3 regions of the Streptomyces purpurogeneiscleroticus genome follow, and region 3 is predicted to be linked to each of the others. Evidence: riboswitches for the same ligand, from Rfam matches in the RefSeq annotation. Region 3 holds a riboswitch; each other region holds the start of a gene.
What was found. Region 3 has a riboswitch for cyclic di-AMP ahead of CCS38_RS32640 (C40 family peptidase). Riboswitches for the same ligand answer to the same signal wherever they lie in the genome.
Positions count from the first base shown of each region.

Region 1: another riboswitch for cyclic di-AMP. It lies ahead of CCS38_RS02665 (M23 family metallopeptidase); the one in region 3 lies ahead of CCS38_RS32640 (C40 family peptidase).
Region 2: another riboswitch for cyclic di-AMP. It lies ahead of CCS38_RS18050 (LysM peptidoglycan-binding domain-containing protein); the one in region 3 lies ahead of CCS38_RS32640 (C40 family peptidase).

Region 1 is NZ_NHSG01000085.1:39-6,512, forward strand. It holds gene CCS38_RS02660 (VOC family protein) at 159-590, opposite strand; gene CCS38_RS02665 (M23 family metallopeptidase) at 1,049-2,269, opposite strand; cyclic di-AMP (ydaO/yuaA leader) riboswitch at 2,281-2,423, opposite strand; gene CCS38_RS02670 (DUF2332 domain-containing protein) at 2,700-3,737, shown strand; gene CCS38_RS02675 (PP2C family protein-serine/threonine phosphatase) at 3,767-4,903, opposite strand; tRNA gene CCS38_RS02680 (tRNA-Lys) at 5,294-5,366, opposite strand; gene CCS38_RS02685 (DEAD/DEAH box helicase) at 5,600-6,474, opposite strand, start outside.
Region 2 is NZ_NHSG01000280.1:17,422-23,895, forward strand. It holds gene CCS38_RS18035 (DUF501 domain-containing protein) at 1-19, opposite strand, end outside; gene CCS38_RS18040 (FtsB family cell division protein) at 63-452, opposite strand; gene eno (phosphopyruvate hydratase) at 570-1,850, opposite strand; gene CCS38_RS18050 (LysM peptidoglycan-binding domain-containing protein) at 2,160-2,828, opposite strand; cyclic di-AMP (ydaO/yuaA leader) riboswitch at 2,832-3,001, opposite strand; gene CCS38_RS18055 (transglycosylase family protein) at 3,278-4,246, opposite strand; gene CCS38_RS18060 (cytochrome P450 family protein) at 4,521-5,858, opposite strand; gene CCS38_RS18065 (nucleoside triphosphate pyrophosphohydrolase) at 5,925-6,474, opposite strand, start outside.
Region 3 is NZ_NHSG01000440.1:5,219-11,692, reverse strand. It holds partial or broken gene CCS38_RS32650 (M23 family metallopeptidase) at 1-411, shown strand, start outside; gene pcrA (DNA helicase PcrA) at 514-3,006, opposite strand; cyclic di-AMP (ydaO/yuaA leader) riboswitch at 3,311-3,505, shown strand; gene CCS38_RS32640 (C40 family peptidase) at 3,514-4,689, shown strand; gene CCS38_RS32635 (hypothetical protein) at 4,777-5,130, opposite strand; gene CCS38_RS32630 (alpha/beta fold hydrolase) at 5,618-6,409, opposite strand.

The DNA of each region.
Region 1 (6,474 bases), on a different contig from region 3:
GGATGCTCGGAGGCCCCGACGGCTGCTCAGCGGAGCAGTCCCGACGGTTGCTCTGCGGAGCGGTCCCGACGGTTGCTCTGCGGAGCGGTCCCGACGGTTGCTCAGCGGAGCAGCCCTGACAGGTACACAGAGGTACACAGGTACTGGGTGGAGAAGCCTCAGCGGTTGCTGAGCGGGGACGGGGCCTCCTGGACCGTCCAGCCGTTGCCGTCCGGGTCCTTGAAGAACATGAAGGAGTTCCACGTCTCGCCGCGGCCTTCGGTCCAGCCCTCGGCGCCGAGATGCTGTACCGGGCCGACCTCCACCCCGCGCCGTACCAGCTCCGCGTGGGCCGCTTCGATGTCCACCACGCACAGCTGCAGGCCCTGGAGCGAGCCCGGGGCCATGGCGGACTGGCCGGGTGCCGGGGGCAGTCCCTGGATCAGGGCGATCGAGCAGCGCGAACCGGGCGGGGTCAGCTGGATGATCCGTACCCCCTCGGCGACCTGCGAGTCCACGTCGGTCTTGAAGCCGCACTGCTCTTCGTAGAAGCGCTTCGCACGGTCCTGGTCGGTGACGGGGACGGTGACGACTTCGAGGGTCCACTCCACTGGGGCCGTCCTTGGCTCGGCGCGCCCTTCTTGGGGCGCGGTGGCAGGGGCTCGTTCATTCTGCGGGAGTGGAGTGGGCCGCGCGCGCCGGACGGCCGAAGATACGACCGGCGGCCCGATGGCCCCCCGCGGTGTGCGGGTGGCCATCAGAGCCGCCGTAGCGTGCGGGCCCGCGGTACGCGGAGACCCGGCCGTCGGCCACCGCCTCTCCCCTCCTGATGTGCGCCCGGTTCCCGTTCACTGCGGAACGGGGCGCAGAGGCGGCGGCAACGGCAGACAAGTGCCCCGGACGAGCGGACGGAAGCCCGTAAAAGCGGCCATTCTCGGCCCTTCGCCACATCGACGTCGTCGTCAGAGGTCGGTCAGAAGCTCGGTCAGGAGCTCGGCCAGACACCGAGTCAGACAGCGAGTCAGACGCTCGGTCAGAGGCTCAGTCAGGCGCTCGGTCAGACGCTCGGTCAGAGGCTCAGGCCATGGTTGCGCAGCCACGCCAGCGGGTCGACCGGTGTGTCCGAGCCCGGGCGGACCTCCAGGTGGAGGTGCGGGCCCGTGACGTTGCCCGTGGCACCGACCCGGCCGATGACGTCACCGGTGTTCACCTTGCCCGAGGTCTTCACCATCGAGGAGAGGTGGCAGTACCAGAGCTCCGTGCCGTCATCGAGGGTGACGACGATGCGGTACCCGTACGAGCCCGCCCAGCCGGCCTGCGTGATCGTGCCGCCGTGCACGGCCTTGGCCGGGGTGCCGGTCGGCGCCGCGAAGTCCAGGCCGGTGTGGTCGGCGGCCCAGCGGTCGCCGCCCTGACCGAAGGTGGCGGAGAGGGTGAAGGAGGAGACCGGGAGGGTGTAGCTCTTGGCCAGTTCGGCGAGCTCGGCTGCCCGTTCGGCGGCCGCCTTCTTGCGCGCCTCTTCCTCGGCCTGGGCCTTGGCCTCCGCCGCGGCCTTCTTCTTCGCGGTCTCGGCCTGCTGCCGGCGCTCGGCCGCATCCGCCTCGGCCTGCTGCACGGCGGCCCGTTCGGCGGCCTCGCGGGCCTCCTGGTCGGCGGAGCTCTGCGCGCGTTCGGCCTGCTCCAGGATGCGGGCGCGGAGCGCCTCGCCGCCCTGAGCGGCCCCGCCGCCGGCCGCCCCGGTGAACGGACCGCTCTGCGCGGCGTCCGTGCCCGTCCCGGAGGAGTCCTGGGACACCAGGCTGCCGATGCCCGGCAGGGTTTCGGCCGCGGGGAGTTTGTCGGATATGCGTTCGGCCGCGCTGCCCAGGTCGGGCATGGATATGGCGACCTGCGGCTTGCCCTGCGCGGAGGCCATGCCGCCCGCGCCGACCGCCGCGATGACGCCGACGCCCAGGACCGTACTGCTGCGGGCGAGACCGCCGCCGCGCTGCTTGGCCACGCGGTGCCGGCCGCGTACCGGGCGTACGGACTCCTCGGTGGGGTTCCACTGCTCCCACGGGCCGTCGGTCGCACCCGGGTCGCTCACGGCGGAGAACCCGGAGAAAGCGGGGAAGGCGGCGGTGTCGGCGGGCCCCGGCTCGGCGTGCGTCCGGGGGGACTCGTACGAGCCATGTGCTGCGTACGCATCGGGGGCGGCGTACGCATCGTGCGTGCCGTACGCGTCGGGGGCGGCGTACGCGTCGGGGGTGCCGTACGGAGACGGGGTGGGGGCAGGCTTGTTGGACGCCACGGGGGCGCACTCCTTTCCTTCCTTCTCGCCTACCGGGTTAGCTGACGGGTTCGGAGCAGGAAGGTCTCCTACGGGCGGCTCCGGAGGGAGTCGTCCGATTCACCCCAAGGTGGTGGTTCCCCGGTTCCCTGGGCAGGTGTTGCGGTGGTGAAAGTGCGCTTTTGGGATTCGGCGTCGGCCGCGCGGTGCCGCCTCTTGCGACGGCTGGTCCGACCGCGCTGCGTTATCGGACAGTAATAGACGGGACGGCCGGATTCCAAGCGTTCCCCGGAATCCATACGCCCGCTGAGCTGGACTTATGCGTCCAGTCATGGCCAAATGGGGGCGAGTTGACCGAGCATCGGAAACCCGAACCGGACTGATCGTTTATCAGTTGTTATGCGGAGGGGTGCGCAGTGATTACGTACAGTGAGAGCAGTAACGTCTGATCATGGTCGTCAACAGCGCGCAGGCAGTGGCGGATCGGTACGCGGAGTTCTCGTGGCAGCAGGCGCGGGGCGAGTCCGAAGCCCATGAGGAGCTGACCGCCCGCATCAGCCGGGACCCGGAATTCTGCGACTTCCTCGGCGCCTCGCTGCCGCCCGGCAACAAGCAGCAGCCCAATCTCCTGCTCGCCGCCGTCCGTTACCTCGACGGCCCGCACGCCGACCAGGGGCCGCGCGGCGACTTCGCGTACCGCACCTGGCGCGAGTGGACCATCCGGCACTGGGACGACGTGCGCGACGTCATGATGCGCCGGCTCACGCAGACCAATGAGCCCGCGCGCTGCGCCACGCTCCTGCCCCTCCTCGCCCGCCTGCCCCAGCCGCTCGCGCTGCTGGAGGTCGGCGCGTCGGCCGGACTGTGCCTGCACCCGGACCGGTACCGCTACCGGTACGACGGCGGACCGGAGTTCGGCGCCGCGGACAGCCCGGTCGTCTTTCCCTGCCGTACGTCCCCGGGCACGCCCGTACCGGCCGGGCTGCCGCGGATCGTCTGGCGGGCCGGGATCGACCTGAATCCGCTCGACGTGACCGACCCCGACGACGTGCGCTGGCTCCAGGCGCTGGTCTGGCCCGGTTCGACGCCCGACGCGGCGGAACGCCAGGGGCGCCAGCTGGGCGCCATCGAGGCCGTACGGCAGGCACCGCCCGCTCCGCTCGTACGCGGCGACCTCCTGGACGAGCTGCCCGCGCTGGCCGCGCAGGCGCCGCGCGACGCCACGCTGGTGGTCTTCCACACGGCCGTACTGACGTATCTGCCGCTGGAGCGCCGCGAGGAGTTCGCCCGGGTCGTACGGTCGGTCCTGGCGGACCGGGCCGGGCACTGGGTCTCCAACGAGCACCACAGCGTGCTGCCGTGGCTGCCCGGGCCGCGCCCCGCCGACGCGCACCGGCTCACCCTCGCCGTCGACGGCCACCCGGTCGCCCTGACGAGCCAGCACGGGCAGAGCGTGCAGTGGCTGGAAGAGGCACCGCAGGCGGGCTGACCCGGGGCAGGCGGGCCACCCAGGGAGCTCTACCCCTCCGGCCGCCGTACCGCCAGCAGGGCCATGTCGTCCGCCATCTCCCCTCCCGTGTGCCGCGCCACGTCGTCGATCAGGGCGTCCAGCAGCGCATCGGGGCCACTGAACGCCCGGCCGGCCAGCCGGACCGCCGGCTGGTAGAACGCGCCCCCGGAGTCCCGCGCCTCCGACACCCCGTCGGTGTACAGCAGCAGCATCGCGCCGGGCGGGAAATCGGCCTGGTCGGCCCGGTCCGGCCAGCCCGCGACCTCGCTCAGCCCGAGCGGCAGCGCCGGTGTCCGCGGCTCCAGCTCGCGCAGCGTGCCGTCCGCGCACAGCAGCAGCGGCGCCGGATGCCCGCGGTTCAGCACCCGCAGCACCCCGCGCTCCTCGGACGGCACCTCGGCGAGCACCGCCGTGGTGAACCCCTCGAACTGATCCAGCCCCTCCCGCCGGCTCCCCTCGCGCTGCAGCGCCCGCTCCAGCCGCCCCGCCACGGCCTCCAGCGTGGCCTCCTGCTCCGCGGCCTCCCGGAAGGCCCCGATGACGATCACGGCGGCCTCCACCGCCTCCAGGCCCTTGCCCCGCACGTCGCCGACGATGAGCCGTACGCCGTGCGGGGTGTCCTGCACGGCGTACAGATCGCCCCCGATACGGGCGTCCGCCTGCGCCGCTTCGTACCGCGCGGCGACGTCGAGCCCGCTGATGCGGTCCGGCGGCAGCGGCAGCACGGCCCGCTGGGCGACCTCCGCCACGTCGCGCACGGAGGCGAGCCGGGCGTCGGTCATCCGCACCGCCCGGTTGATCCCGAGCGCCAGGAAGGCGACGACCAGGACGGTCACCGCTTCGGTGTACGACTCGTAGCTGCCGGCCCGGCCGTGGGCGACGACCACGCCCAGCTCCGCCAGTGCGGAGAGGACGCTGACGAGCGCCGTGTTCCGCAGCGAGTACAGCGGCGCGGCGACCAGCGGCGCAGCCGAGAAGAAGGGCGCGGCGGTGTACTGGGCCGGGGTCAGCAGGTCGAAGGCCAGACCGCCGGCCAGGAGCACGGCGGGCAGCCAGCAGACCAGCCGGCGGCTGACCGGCGACAGCCCGTCCCGACGGGCCTGCCGCTCCCGGTCGCCCGGCACGCCCGCTTCGCCTCGCCCCATCCGCTCCGGCCTCTTTCCCGCGCCGCTCTCCGCGCCGCTGTCCATGCCGTACGCCGTCTCGCCCGCCGCCCCGGTCCCCGTGCCGTGCGCCGTCCCGTCCACCGCTCCCGTCACCATCGCCGTACCGCCGTCCCAGGGTGTCCGCCATGGCGCCGCACGGCGACTCTTCAAGGGCCGGACGGGGCACGATCACGCCCCCGAGCCCCTCCGGCTGCCTCTGAACACTTCTTCAACTCCTGACCGCCGCACAGGTGTTCCCCACCGCCGGAAGATTCGCGGCAGAACGGTGTGCGCGACCGCAGCGCGCGCCCCACCACAACAGCAGGCGCCCCCACACACGACAGAAGCGCCCTCACTCCCGGTTTCCCGGGGGTGAGGACGCTCTATCGGTGGGCCATCAGGGGCTCGAACCCTGAACCAATGGATTAAAAGTCCACTGCTCTGCCAATTGAGCTAATGGCCCGCACCGAGCAGCATAGCCCGCGCTCGGACCACAACTGGAAGGCATTGGGGGTCGGCGGGGTCGGAGTGGCTCGGAGAGACCCGGTGCGGGGGCGTGACACCCGGTACAAACGCGCCGGTGGGCCCGTCCTTGGAGGACGGACCCACCGGTCTGTCAGCGGTGCGCAGACGATTCAGCGCTGTGCGGACGCCTCAGTACTGCATGGACGTTTCCGCGGTACGCGCTCCGCCTGATCAGCCGTTGCGCTTCCAGCGCGGCTTGTCGGCGCGACGGTCGAAGGAGCGGCCACCGGCGTTACCGCCGCGGTGGTCGTCCCGGCGGCCGTGCGGGCGACGGTCGTTGTCGCGGCCGAAGGACGACGGACGGTCGTCGCGGCGGTCACGGTTGAACGGGCGGTCGCCGCCACGGTGGTCACGACGCTCGAAGGAGCGGCCGCCACGGTCGTCACGGTTGAAGCCGCCGCGGTCACCGCCGCGGTCGTTGCGGTCGAACGAACGGCCGCCACGGTCGTCCCGACGGTCACGGTTGAAGCCACCGCGGTCGTTCCGGTCGTTGCGGTCGAACGAACGGCCACCACGGTCGTCCCGACGGTCACGGTTGAAACCGCCACGGTCGCCACCGCGGTCGTTCCGGTCGTTGCGGTCGAACGAACGGCCACCACGGTCGTCCCGACGGTCACGGTTGAAACCACCACGGTCACCACCGCGGTCGCCACCACGGTCGTTGCGGTCGTCACGGCGCTCGAAGGAACGGCCGCCACGGTCGTCGCGACGGTCACGGCGCTCGAAGTTGCCGCGCTCGTCGCGGTACGTGGAGCGGCGCGGCGCCTCGTCGGCCTCCGGGGTGCGCGCGGCCTGGGCCGGCAGCGACACCTCGGCCTGAGCGGCGCTCTCCGCCTCCGCCTCGGCCTTGGCCTGCACCGCGGCCTCCGGGTCCTCGCCCCGCTCACGCGCGGCACGGGCGGTCAGCCGGTCGGCCTCCTCGCGCAGCTCGGCGGCGCGGCGCTGCAGCCGCTCCAGCTCGCGGGTCAGCTCGGCGACCTCGCGCTCGGCCTGCTTGGCGGAGTTCGCGGCCGACTCGGCCTGCACCTCGGTCAGCGACCGGGCAC
Region 2 (6,474 bases), on a different contig from region 3:
GGGGAGGCGGCGTGTCCATGCAGGCTTCTCTTGTCGTCAGGGTTGAACGGTCGGCCGCCCCATCATCCCCCGGCGGCCCTGTGGCGCGCGTCGGCGGAGTCCAGGCCGGACCAGATGGCTTCGTACCAGGGGCGCTGCACGGCAGTCCGGCCGGCCCGCGGCCGGCTCGCGCCCGTGCCGTCCACGACGGTGTAGCCGGTCTCGCCCGGCATCACGTAGTGCAGATGGCGGCGGGCCTGCTGGCGTACGTAGGCGGGGTCCTGCCAGCGCGCCTTCTCCTGGCGCAGCCGCTGCACCGCCTCCCGGGCCGTCTCGGCCTCCCGGCGCTGCTCGGCGATGTCCGAGCGCTGGGAGACGTACGCCCTTATCGGATACGCGAGGGCCACGACCAGCGAGCACAGCACGAGCACGAGCAGCGCGGCGCGCCCTGTGAGCCGGCTGCGGCGGAACACGGTGGCCTCCCCTGGGGTGCTCTGTACGCGACGGCGTACGTACGTCCCCGGCAACGGTACGGGACCGCTGCCGGGGACGTACGGAGGTGGGGACCATCAGCCCCCGTAGGCCGGAACTCAGCCCTTGAAACGCGGGAACGCCGAGCGGCCCGCGTACACCGCCGCGTCGTCGAGGATCTCCTCGATGCGCAGCAGCTGGTTGTACTTGGCGACGCGCTCGGAGCGGGCCGGGGCGCCGGTCTTGATCTGGCCGCAGTTGGTGGCGACGGCCAGGTCGGCGATGGTGACGTCCTCGGTCTCGCCCGAGCGGTGCGACATCATGCACTTGAAGCCGTTGCGCTGGGCCAGCTCGACGGCGTCCAGGGTCTCGGTCAGCGAACCGATCTGGTTGACCTTGACCAGGAGGGCGTTGGCGGAGTTCTCCTCGATGCCGCGGGCCAGGCGCTCGGGATTGGTGACGAACAGGTCGTCGCCCACGAGCTGCACCTTGCTGCCGAGCTTCTCGGTGATGACGTTCCAGCCGGCCCAGTCGTCCTCGAAGAGCGGGTCCTCGATGGAGACGAGCGGGTACGAGGCGACGAGCTCCTCGTAGTACTCGGTCATCTCGGCGGCCGAGCGCTCCTTGCCCTCGAACTGGTACTTGCCGTCCTTGTAGAACTCGGAGGCGGCGACGTCCAGCGCGAGCGCGATGTCCTGGCCGGGGGCGTAACCGGCTTCCTTGATGGCTTCGAGGATGAGGTCGAGGGCCTCACGGTTCGAGCCGAGGTTCGGGGCGAAGCCGCCCTCGTCGCCCAGGCCGGTGGCCAGGCCCTTGCTCTTCAGGACCTTCTTGAGGGTGTGGTAGACCTCGGCGCCCCAGCGCAGCGCCTCGGAGAAGGACTCCGCGCCGATCGGGGCGATCATGAACTCCTGGATGTCCACGTTGGAGTCGGCGTGCGAGCCGCCGTTCAGGATGTTCATCATCGGCACGGGCAGGACGTGCGCGTTCGGGCCACCGAGGTAGCGGAACAGCGGCAGGTCGCTGGCCTCGGACGCGGCGTGCGCGACGGCCAGGGAGACGCCCAGGATCGCGTTGGCGCCCAGGGAGCCCTTGTTGTCGGTGGCGTCCAGGTCGAACATCGCCTGGTCGATGAGGCGCTGCTCGGTGGCGTCGTAGCCGACCAGCTCGGGGCCGATCTGCTCGATGACGGCCAGCACGGCCTTCTCGACGCCCTTGCCGAGGTAACGGTTCGGGTCGCCGTCACGCAGCTCGATGGCCTCGAAGGCGCCGGTGGAGGCGCCCGACGGCACGGCCGCGCGGCCGGTGCTGCCGTCGTCGAGGCCGACCTCGACCTCGACCGTGGGGTTGCCTCGCGAGTCGAGGATCTCGCGAGCTACGACGACGTCGATCGACGGCACGTTGTCTCCTTCATGGGTGTCATCTGGAGTTCTGCAGCACGAGCCTAACGGCCCGGGGACCCTCCGCCTCCCCCTAGCCCCGTCTGTGAGACGAAAAAGGACCCAAAGGCCCGCAATACGGGAGGTAACGTCCAGGTTTTGCAGCGGACGTACGGGACGAATCGGTCCGTACGCATCTGAGCGGAGGGGTGCCCGGATGGCTACTGGGGTGGCCATCCGGGAACGGGAAAGCCCCGCCTGGCGCGCTCGGGGGTTCGCGCCTGGCGGGGCAGTCTCACGGGGCGGCTCTCACGCCGACCTGCGGGTCACTCAGACGCTGAGCTTCTGGCCCGGGAAGATCAGGTCGGGGTTGCCGCCGACCGTCGACTTGTTGGCCTCGTAGACCGTCTTCCAGTTCTTGCCGTGCGCCTTGGCGATCTTGCCGAGGGTGTCGCCGGACTTCACGGTGTAGTTGCCGTGGCCGGTCACCGGCTTCGGGTCGGCCTGGGGCTGCACGGGCTGCGGCTTCGCGGCCTGCTGCTGCGGCGCGGCCTGCTGCTTCGGGGCCTGCTGCTTCGGGGCCTGCTGCTGGGCCTGGCCGGAGCCACCGGTGTTCACCTGCGCGGACGGGCCACCGGCGGTCAGGCCGCCGGCACCGGCGCAGCCCCAGGCACCCGGGCCCTGCATGGCGAGCAGCTTCTCGGCGGTGGCGATCTGCTGGTCCTTGGTGGCCAGGTCGGCACGCGGCGCGTACTTGGTACCGCCCGCGGCGGCCCAGGAGGAGTTCGAGAACTGCAGGCCACCGTAGTAGCCGTTACCGGTGTTGATCGACCAGTTGCCGCCGGACTCGCACTGGGCGACCTTGTCCCAGGTGGCGACCGAGGCGGCGTTGGCGGAACCGGCGGTCATCAGCGGGACGGCCACGGCGGCGCCGGCGACACCGGCGAGCGTGACGACGCGGACGGCCTTCGAGGGGCGGCGGTGCTTGCCCTTGAGCATGTTGTTCTTCCTCACCGACGCCTGCGAGGTGAGCTGTCGGGTTCGGGCTGTGAGTGGCCCGGCCGGATGCGCTGTCCGCACACCCGGCTTCACCCCAAGCCGGCCGCTGCGTTTCCGCGGCGGTACGGCACTTACCTTGGGTCCCCCGCTCCTGCCTACGGCGCTTGCGCGACGGTTGTCCGACCGATCACCGGCAGGATTCGGCGAATGATCGGCGGGCTCGCTTGGTGCGAGCGGTGAAGAACGTAAACACACACCCCTCGGCGGTTCAAACCACCTTTTCGTAGGACAGTTTGCGGTTTTCGATCACCACCGGCACCCGTTTACGCAGGTCGAACACGGTATGGAAAAGAACGGACAGGCCGGGCGGAACACCTCGGGACGAGACCCATGTCTCACTTTCCCCAAATGGGGGCAACCATCGCGCACTTAGGGCGTGCGGCCCTCGGTCACTGCCCGAGGTCGAGTCGCTGACCAGGCTTAATAAGGTCCGGATCAGCTCCGATGACACCCTCGTTGGCGTCGTACAGGCCGGTCCACCCCTCGGCGAGCCCGTACTCCGCCGCGATCGCGGAGAGGTTGTCGCCCGGCCGCACCGTGTACACGCCGTCGCCCTCCCCGGTACCGCGGTGAGCGTCACCGCCGCGCGAGGCGTGCCGCCCCTCGGGGCGCCCGTCCTTGCCGTCGCCCTTGCCGTCGTCGGCACCGCCACGGTGCCGGCCGGTACCGGGCGCGGAGGTGCCGCCGTCGGACGGCGCGGGCGACTCGGTGGCGCCCTCGGAGGGCTGCGCGGAACCCGAGGGCTCCGTCGGGGAGTCCGAGGGATCGGCGGTGGGCTGCTCGGAAGAGTCTCCGGAGGGACTTTCGGCAGAGTCTCCGGAGGGACTTTCGGCAGGGTCTTCCGTGGCGCCTTCCGTGGCGCCTTCGGAGGGCTGCGCCTCACCGGAGTCGGCGTCGCCGGACGGCGTGGCCGACGGCTCGTCGGTGACCCCGTCCAGGATGCCGCCCGTCTCGCCGTCCGTCGCGCCGTCGGACGGCTGGGTGGGCTCCGGTGCGGGCGTCTGCGTGCTGCCCGGGTCCACGTCGGGTATCAGCCCGTCCAGGTCGAGGCCGGCGTTCACCGAGCAGCTCGGCCAGGCGTCCGGGCCGCGGTCGTTCAGGATCGACTCGGCGACCGCGATCTGCTGGGAGCGGCTGGCCAGGTCGGGGCGCTCGGCGTAGGACTCGCCGCCGTAGTCCTTCCACATCTCCAGGGTCAGCTGCAGCCCGCCGTAGAAGCCGTTGCCGGAGTTGGCGCTCCAGATGCCGCCGCTCTCGCACAGCGCGACACGGTCCCAGGTGGCGGTGTCGGCGGCCTGGGCGCCGCCCGCGGTCAGCAGCGGCAGGGCCAGCCCGGCACCCGTGACGGAGGCCGCCACCAGAAGGGCGGGGGCCTGACGGGGTCGGCGGTGTCTACCGTTGCCGGAGCGCATGCGAGTACCTTTCGAGCGGCGGCTTGAGTTGTCGCAGGCAAGGTAGCGGGGGCCCGCTCCGGTCTCAACCCGGTGTAGCGGAGATCACGCGAAGATCACGCTGCTGACGCCGGGTCAGTTCTGCTCGGCCGCGGCATCCTTGGCTCATTCCGGTACGTACGCGAATGCCCTTTCTGACGGGCCGTCGGGGACCGGCGCGCGCGCTGCCCGAGACATTCCGCTATGCGCCTTTTGGCGCGCCGGGCACCACGGTGTCCGGCGCTCCGGACGGCGTCTCCCGCGCGCTCTCCGGCGTGAATCCCACCGGCAGCGCCCGCAGCCCGCGCATGATGAGGCCGCCGCGCCACCGCAGGTCATCGGGGTCGGCGGCGAGCCGGAGGTCGGGCAGCCGGGTCAGCAGGGTCGCCAGCGCCGTACGGCCTTCGAGGCGGGCGAGCGGTGCGCCCAGGCAGTAGTGGATGCCGTGCCCGTACCCGAGGTGCTGGTTGTCGCGGCGCCCGAGGTCCAGGGTGTCCGGCCCGTCGAACCGCTCCGGGTCCCGGTCGGCGGCCGCCAGTACCACCAGTACCGGGTCGCCCGCGGCGATCCGCTGCCCGCCGATCGTCAGCTCCTGCGTCGCGAACCGCCAGGTCGCCAGCTCCACCGGCCCGTCGTAGCGCAGCAGTTCCTCGATGCCGGTCGCGAGCAGCTCCTCGTCGCCCGCGGCCAGCGCGGCCTGCAGCCGCGCCCGCTGCTCCGGGTTGCGCAGCAGCGCATAGGTGCCATTACCGATGAGATTTACGGTGGTTTCGAACCCTGCGAACAAGAGGATGAAGGCCATCGCCGCGGCCTCGTTCTCGGTGAGGTGCTCGCCGTGGTCAGAGGCCCGGATAAGGGCCGAGATCAGATCCTCGTCCTCGGTCTCGTCCGCCGCCAGCGACTCGCGCTTGCGGTGGATCAGATCGGCCAGATAGGCGCGCATCTTCTTCACGGACCGGGCGACCCCGCCGCGCGGTCCTCCCCCGTGCCGGATCATCATCCCGGCCCAGTCCCGGAAGTCGTCCTGGTCCTCGCGGGGCACGCCCAGCAGGTCGCAGATCGCGTAGATGGGGAGCGGGAAGGCGAACTCGTGGATGAGGTCGGCCTCGCCGCGCTCGGCGAAGCCGTCGATCAGCTGGTCGGTCAGCTCCTGTACGCGCGGCGCGAAGCGCGCCACCGTACGCGGCGTGAACGCCTTGGAGACGAGGCGGCGCAGCCGGGTGTGGTCCGGCGGGTCGATGTTGAGCAGGTGCGTCATCAGGTTGGCGCTGCGTTCGCCGGGGATGCCGACCTTGCCCTTGCCGTGCGCGGCCTCGCTGTGGTGCTGCGGATTCTTGGAGAGCCGGTGGTCGGCCAGCGCCTCGCGCGCGTCCGCGTACCGGGTGACCAGCCACGCCTCGACCCCGCTGGGCAGCTCCGTACGCCGCACCGGTTCGTGCTCCCGCAGCCAGGCGTACGCGGGATACGGGTCCGCGGCGAACTCCCAGGTGAAGAGTTCGGGGCAGGCGGGAACGGGGGCGGTGGGGGTCTGCTCGTGCACGTTCCGACCGTAGCCGGTCGGGCGACGGCCCCGCGCTCCGCCTGGACCGCCCGCTCCGCGCTCCGCCTAGACCGCCCGCTCCGCCGCCACGATCGCGTCCCGGTACGTACGCGCCGCGGCCCGCAACGCCGTCTCCGGGTCGGTGCCCTCCGCCTGGGCCCGTACGGCCAGCGCCAGCAGCTCGTACCCGATGCCCTCGCCCGCGACCGGCACGTCGAGGCCGGCCGTACGGGCCCGGGAGGCCAGCTTCGCGGCCAGCGCCAGGGCCGGCTGCCCCAGCGGTACACCCTCCGTCACGGACTCGCGCTGCTTCTCCACGGCCTTGGTCCGCAGCCAGTGCGCCCTGACGTCCTCCGGGGTCGCGGCCTCCTCGTCACCGAAGACGTGCGGGTGCCGGTGGATCAGCTTGTCGACGATGATGCCCGCGACATCATCGATGGAGAACGGCTCGTCCGGGTCGTCCTGCGCGATCCGGGAGTGGAAGACCACCTGAAGGAGCACATCGCCCAGCTCCTCGGCGAGCGCCTCCCGGTCCCCCTCCTCGATCGCCTCGACCAGCTCGTACGCCTCCTCCAGGCCGTACTTCGCCAGGTCCTCGTGGGTGCGGATGCCGCTC
Region 3 (6,474 bases):
AAGGAAGCGCTGCGGCCGAAGTTCGCGCTGCCGGTCAAGCAGCACGGGCTGAGCGCGCTCTTCGGGCAGGCCGGCGTCAACTGGATGTCGCTGCACTCCGGCATCGACTTCCCGGTCAGTTACGGCACGCCGGTCATGGCCGCGACCGACGGCACGGTCGTCACCAAGTGGAACCCCGCCTACGGCAACATGATCGAGCTCACGGCGCCGGACGGCACCGAGACCTGGTACTGCCACCTGAGCAGCGCCAAGATCCGCTCGGGCACGGTCAAGGCCGGAGACGTCATCGGGTACTCCGGCAATTCGGGCAACTCCACCGGCCCGCATCTCCACTTCGAGGTGCACCCCGACGGCGGCGACGCGATAGACCCGCTGCCGTGGCTGCGCTCCCACGGCATCAACCCGAACTGAGCAGGAGCACACGCAGGCGGCCCGCCCCCGGAGGGGCGGGCCGCCTGCGGTGCGTACGACTGCAGCGCCGCCGCCGACGTACGACTACAGCTTCTCCACCGGCTACAGCTTCTCCACCGGCGCGTACCGCAGCAGCAGCCGCTTCGGCTTCTCGCCGCCGAAGTCGATCGTGGCCTCGGCGTTGTCGCCGCTGCCCTTGACGCCGACGACCGTGCCCAGCCCGAAGCTGTCGTGCGTGACGCGGTCGCCGATCGCCAGCGCGACCACCTGGCGGTCCTTCGCCCGCCGGGTCGCGAAGCCGCTCGGCCCCGCCTTGCTCCGCGAGGAGGAGACGGAGGCGGAGGCCCCGAAGCCGCCGCCGGACAGGCCGGAGGACAGCCCGCCCATGGACGCGGACGGCGTCGCCGGGCCGGTCCGCTTCCACTCGACGTACTCGTCCGGGATCTCCTCCAGGAAGCGGGACTGCGGGTTGTACTGGGGCTGGCCCCAGGCGCTGCGCATCGTGGAGCGGGTGAGGTACAGGCGCTCCTGGGCGCGCGTGATGCCGACGTACGCCAGCCGCCGCTCCTCCTCCAGCTCCTTGGTCTGGCCGAGCGCGCGCATGTGCGGGAAGACGCCGTCCTCCATGCCGGTCAGGAAGACGGTCGGGAACTCCAGGCCCTTCGCGGTGTGCAGGGTCATGAGCGTGATGACGCCCGTGCCCTCCTCGTCCTCGTCGGGGATCTGGTCGGAGTCGGCGACCAGGGCGACCTGCTCCAGGAAGTCGGAGAGGGTGCCGGGGCCCGGGGCGGCAGCCCCTGATGTCTCCGTCTCGGCGCGGTCCTGCTCGAATTCCAGGGCGACCGCCGCCAGTTCCTGGAGGTTCTCGATGCGGGTCTCGTCCTGCGGGTCCGTGGACGCCTGGAGCTCGGCCAGATAGCCCGTACGCTCCAGGACGGCCTCCAGGACGGTCGCGGGGCCGGCGCCGGACTCCACGATGGTCCGCAGCTCCTCCATGAGCGCATTGAAGCGCTTGACGGCGTTCGCGGAGCGCGCGGCCATGCCGTACGCCTCGTCGACGCGGCGCAGCGCCTGCGGGAAGGTGATCTTCTCGCGCAGCGCGAGCGCTTCGATCATGGCTTCGGCGCGGTCGCCGATGCCGCGCTTCGGCACGTTCATGATGCGGCGGAGCGGGACGGCGTCCTCGGGGTTGGCCAGCACGCGCAGGTACGCGAGGACGTCCCGGACCTCCTTGCGCTCATAGAAGCGCACGCCGCCGACGACCTTGTACGGCAGGCCGACCCGGATGAAGACTTCCTCGAAGACACGGGACTGGGCGTTCGTGCGATAGAAGATCGCGACGTCGCCGGCCCGGGTCTCGCCGGCGTCCGTCAGCCGGTCGATCTCGTCGGCGACGAACTGCGCCTCGTCGTGCTCGGTGTCGGCGACATAGCCGGTGATCTTCGGGCCCGTGCCGGCGTCCGTCCAGAGGTTCTTCGGGCGGCGGTTCTCATTGCGCTCGATGACGGCGTTGGCGGCCGAGAGGATCGTCTGCGTGGAGCGGTAGTTCTGCTCCAGCAGGATCGTGGTCGCGTCCGGATAGTCCTCCTCGAACTGGAGGATGTTCCTGATCGTGGCGCCGCGGAAGGCGTAGATCGACTGGTCGGCGTCGCCCACGACGCACAGCTCGGCGGCGGGCACCTCCGCCGTCCCGGGGCCGACCAGCTCACGCACGAGGGTGTACTGGGCGTGGTTGGTGTCCTGGTACTCGTCGACCAGGACGTGCCGGAAGCGGCGGCGGTAGTGGTCCGCGACGTCCGGGAACGCCTGGAGCAGATTCACCGTCGTCATGATGATGTCGTCGAAGTCCAGGGCGTTGGCCTCGCGCAGCCGTGCCTGGTACATCGTGTACGCCTCGGCCAGGGTCTTCTCGAAGCCGTCGGCCGCCGTGCCCGCGAAGGTCTCCTCGTCGATGAGCTCGTTCTTGAGGTTGGAGACCTTGGCGCTGAAGGACTTGGGCGGGAAGCGCTTGGGATCGAGGTCCAGGTCGCGGCAGACCAGGGCCATCAGGCGCTTGGAGTCGGCGGCGTCGTAGATCGAGAACGACGACGTGAAGCCCAGCTTCTTGGACTCGCGGCGCAGGATGCGGACGCAGGCGCTGTGGAACGTGGACACCCACATGGCGTTGGCGCGCGGGCCGACCAGGTCCTCGACGCGCTCCTTCATCTCGCCCGCGGCCTTGTTCGTGAACGTGATCGCGAGGATCTGGCCGGGGTGGACGCCGCGCGCACCGAGCAGATGCGCGATGCGGTGCGTGAGGACGCGGGTCTTGCCGGAGCCGGCGCCCGCGACGATGAGCAGCGCGCCGCCGCTGTGCACCACGGCGGCCTTCTGCTGGTCGTTCAGCCCCTCCAGCAGCGCGGCCGGGTCCACCGCAGGGCGGGCGGCGCCGTCGCGGTAGTACGCGTCCCGCTGCACGGGGGCGTCGAAGCGGCCGCCGAAGAGGTCGTGCGGCACCTCCTCCGCTGCCGGACGGTCCTCGTCCTCGGGAGGCGGCGGCTCCTCGTCCTTGGGGTCGAGGTCCGCCAGGAAGCTGTCGTCAAAGAGGCTGCTCATCGCCCACCGAGTCTAGGCCGCCCCACTGACAACGCGGTCCGGACCGCGGAATTCCGGGGTCGAGGGGCCGCCCGCGGCGGGCGCGCGGAGGATACGGGACCCGCATCGCGCTCACGGACGGACAACAGCACCGGACAATCCGTGTTCACAGTCGGTCGGTCATCGACCCGGACACGATCAGGTCACGGAAATGTATCGGGCAAATCGAACATCAGCCTTCACAGAAGTCACACGAGTTGGCTACCGTGCCGACGGGCAGCCCGCCCCACCGCCCGGCGAAAGCGCCGGCACGGGCCGCCCCGCCGAGTCCGGACCGCCATCCCCACAGCGGCCGGAGCCGGGGACCCACACGTACGACCGGGGTGAATCGGCCGGCACGGAGCGACCCGCACAGGGACCGGTCCGCACAGGCCGTAGGGCACCTTCCGTAGTACGCCGCGACGATGCGGCACACGCCCGAACCCGACAGCTAACCCGGTAGGCGGTCCACGGAAGGAGTCGCCGGCCTTGGCGTCTCATCGCAAGCCGCGCACCCGCATCCTCGCCGTGCCCGCGCACCGCCGTACGGCGGCCGGGCTCACCACCGCGGCGCTCGCCTCCGTCACGCTGCTCACCCAGAGCGCGGACGCGGCCCCCAGCAACCCCAAGCCCTCCATAGAGGAGGTCAAGAAGAAGGTCGACGGTCTGTACCGGCAGGCCGAGGTAGCCACCCAGAAGTACAACGCCGCCAAGGAGCGCGCCGGCACGCAGCGCGAGAAGGTGGACGGGCTGCGGGAGGCCGCGGCCCAGCGGACCGAGAAGATGAACGAGGCCCGGCGCGAGCTGGGCACCTTCGCCTCCGCGCAGTACCGCTCCGGCGGGCTGAGCCCGACCGCCCAGCTGATGCTGGCCCGGGACCCGCAGCAGTTCGTGGACCGCAACCACCTGATGGAGCGGCTCACCGGCCGCCAGCAGGAGGCGGTCGCCGACTACCAGGACCAGCAGGCGCAGGCCGCGCGCCAGCGGGCACAGGCGATCAGCAGCCTGGAGGAGCTGCAGAAGTCCCAGGAGTCGCTGAAGACGTCCAAGCAGGACGTCCAGGACAAGCTGGGCGAGGCCCGGCAGCTGCTGTCCCGGCTGACCGCGCAGGAGAAGGAGCGGCTGGCCGAGCTGGAGCGCAAGAAGCAGGCCGAGGCGCGGCGCAAGGCCGAGCAGCTGGCGCGGGAGCAGGCCGAGCGCGAGCGGCAGGAGCAGCAGGACGGCGGCTCGGACGGTACGAACGGCGGGTCCGGGTCCGGGGGTGATACCGGGTCCGGCACAGGGTCGGGCTCCGGAGTGCCCGACGGTTCGTACGCAACCAAGGCGGAGAAGGCGATCGCCTTCGCCCGCGCGCAGATAGGAAAGCCGTACGTATGGGGCGCGACCGGCCCCACGTCGTACGACTGCTCGGGGCTCACCCAGGCGGCGTGGAAGGCCGCGGGCGTCTCGCTGCCGCGGACGACCTGGGACCAGGTGGAGGTGGGCACGCGGGTCGCGACGGGCGATCTGCAACCCGGTGACCTGGTGTTCTTCTACGACGACATCAGCCACGTCGGGATGTACATCGGCGACGGCAAGATGATCCACGCGCCGAAGCCGGGCACGAACGTACGCGTGGAGTCGATCTACTACATGCCGATCTACGGGAGCGTACGACCGGCCTGAGGCCACAAAGACGAACCGCGCGGCCGCCCCCTCGGGGCAGTCGCGCGGTTCGTACGTTCACCGCGGCCCGGCGGTCCGGGCAGGCGCTCACGTCCAGAGGAGCGCAATGAAGATGTTGACGACCGTGAGCAGGCCGACGAGCCCGAAGAGCGGCTTCTCCACCTTCTCCTCGTCACGCTTCACGTAGACCAGGCCCAGGATCACGATCAGGACGGCGAGCTTGACGCCGATCTTGATGTTGTTGACCGAGTAGTCCTGCATCTGGTTCAGGCCGACCAGGATGACGCCGGTCACCAGCATCGTGATCGCGCCGTGCAGCATCGCGGGCACGAAGCGGGCGGTGCCCGCGCCCATCGCCTTCATCTGCGTGAGGAAGCCGCCGAGCAGCGAGGCGATGCCGATGATGTGCAGCGCGACGAACACATTGATCACTACGTCCATAGTGGTCGATCGTAGCCCCGGCCTCGCTCCCGCCATCGGGCAGGGCTGCCGTCGTCGTTCCGGTCCGTCACCGGTCGGCACCTGTCACCCGGTGGCCGAAAGCGAGCAATCCACGCCGGCAGTGCGGACAAGTAGCGGCAATGCCCCGCCTCATGGCCGCCGGGAGGTTTAGCGTCCTCGTCCAGGCGGTCGGCTCCCCATCGCCGTCGGATCCGCCCCGACGGCCGTCGGCCGCCCCCGCCGAGGTACGGCGGCGGCCCGCTCCCCCTTGTTACGGACCGCCGCCGTACCGCACTCGCAGCACTCGCACGGACCGACCGGAAGCCCTCTCGTGCTTTGCTGTCGCGAGGGGAACGCGGGATAACTGGCGCCACATCAGTAACGAAAACTGATCCAGCACTCCATCAATTCGGCCGCGGAATTCGACCGGACGGTCGGAATTCGGCAAACGTAATCAGCCGCGGTCCGACGCGATCGGACACGATCCTCAATGCAGCCGCGGTACATGGCCGCTCACCACGAACTCCCGCAGCAGATCCATCGCCCGTTTCGGCGCCTCACGGAAGACGCCGTGCCCCGCCCTGGCCAGTACGTGCAGCCGTACGTCCGTATGACTCAGCCGGTGCGCAAAGCGGCGGGCCGCCGACGCGGTCGCCACCGGGTCGTGCTCACCCGCCAATATCATCGTCCGGCACGCCAGCCGGTCCAGCCCGTACCAAGGGTCGAACTCCCGCGCCAGCACCAGCCGGAAGTGGTCCAGCACGTCGTCGTTCCAGCGCACCCGGCGCAGCCGGTCCTGGCCGTCCCCGTCCTGCTGTGAGTACAGCGGCAGGCAGATCCGCTCCCACGCGTCGGTCATCTCGTCGCCCGTGTCCCCCGCCCAGTAGCGCAGCGCGACGTCCCGGGCCTCCGGCCCTCCCAGCCGTTCGAACATCTCCAGCCGTTCGTACGCATCGCCGGGCATCACGCTGTCCAGCACCAGCCCCGCGAACCGGTCCGGGTGCCGGATGGCCGCCAGCAGCGCGATCCAGCCGCCGCTGGACGTACCGACGAGAACGGGCCGTTCGATCTCCAGCGCGTCGCAGAAGTCGATCGCGTCGTCCGCCCACCGGTCCCACGTCCACTGCAGCGGCCCGCTGCGCACGGAACGACCACTTCCGCGCTGATCCAGATAGATGACCTGAGCGAAACCGGCCGCGGCGGAAAGCTCCGGTTTGAACAGGGTGTGATCTGCTCCCGGACCCCCGTGGAGCAGCACGATTGTCGGCCGTTCGGCCATGTCCGGGCCGTCCGTCACCAGTTGAGCCCCCTCCACATCGAAGTAGAGCCGAACACCATCACCGA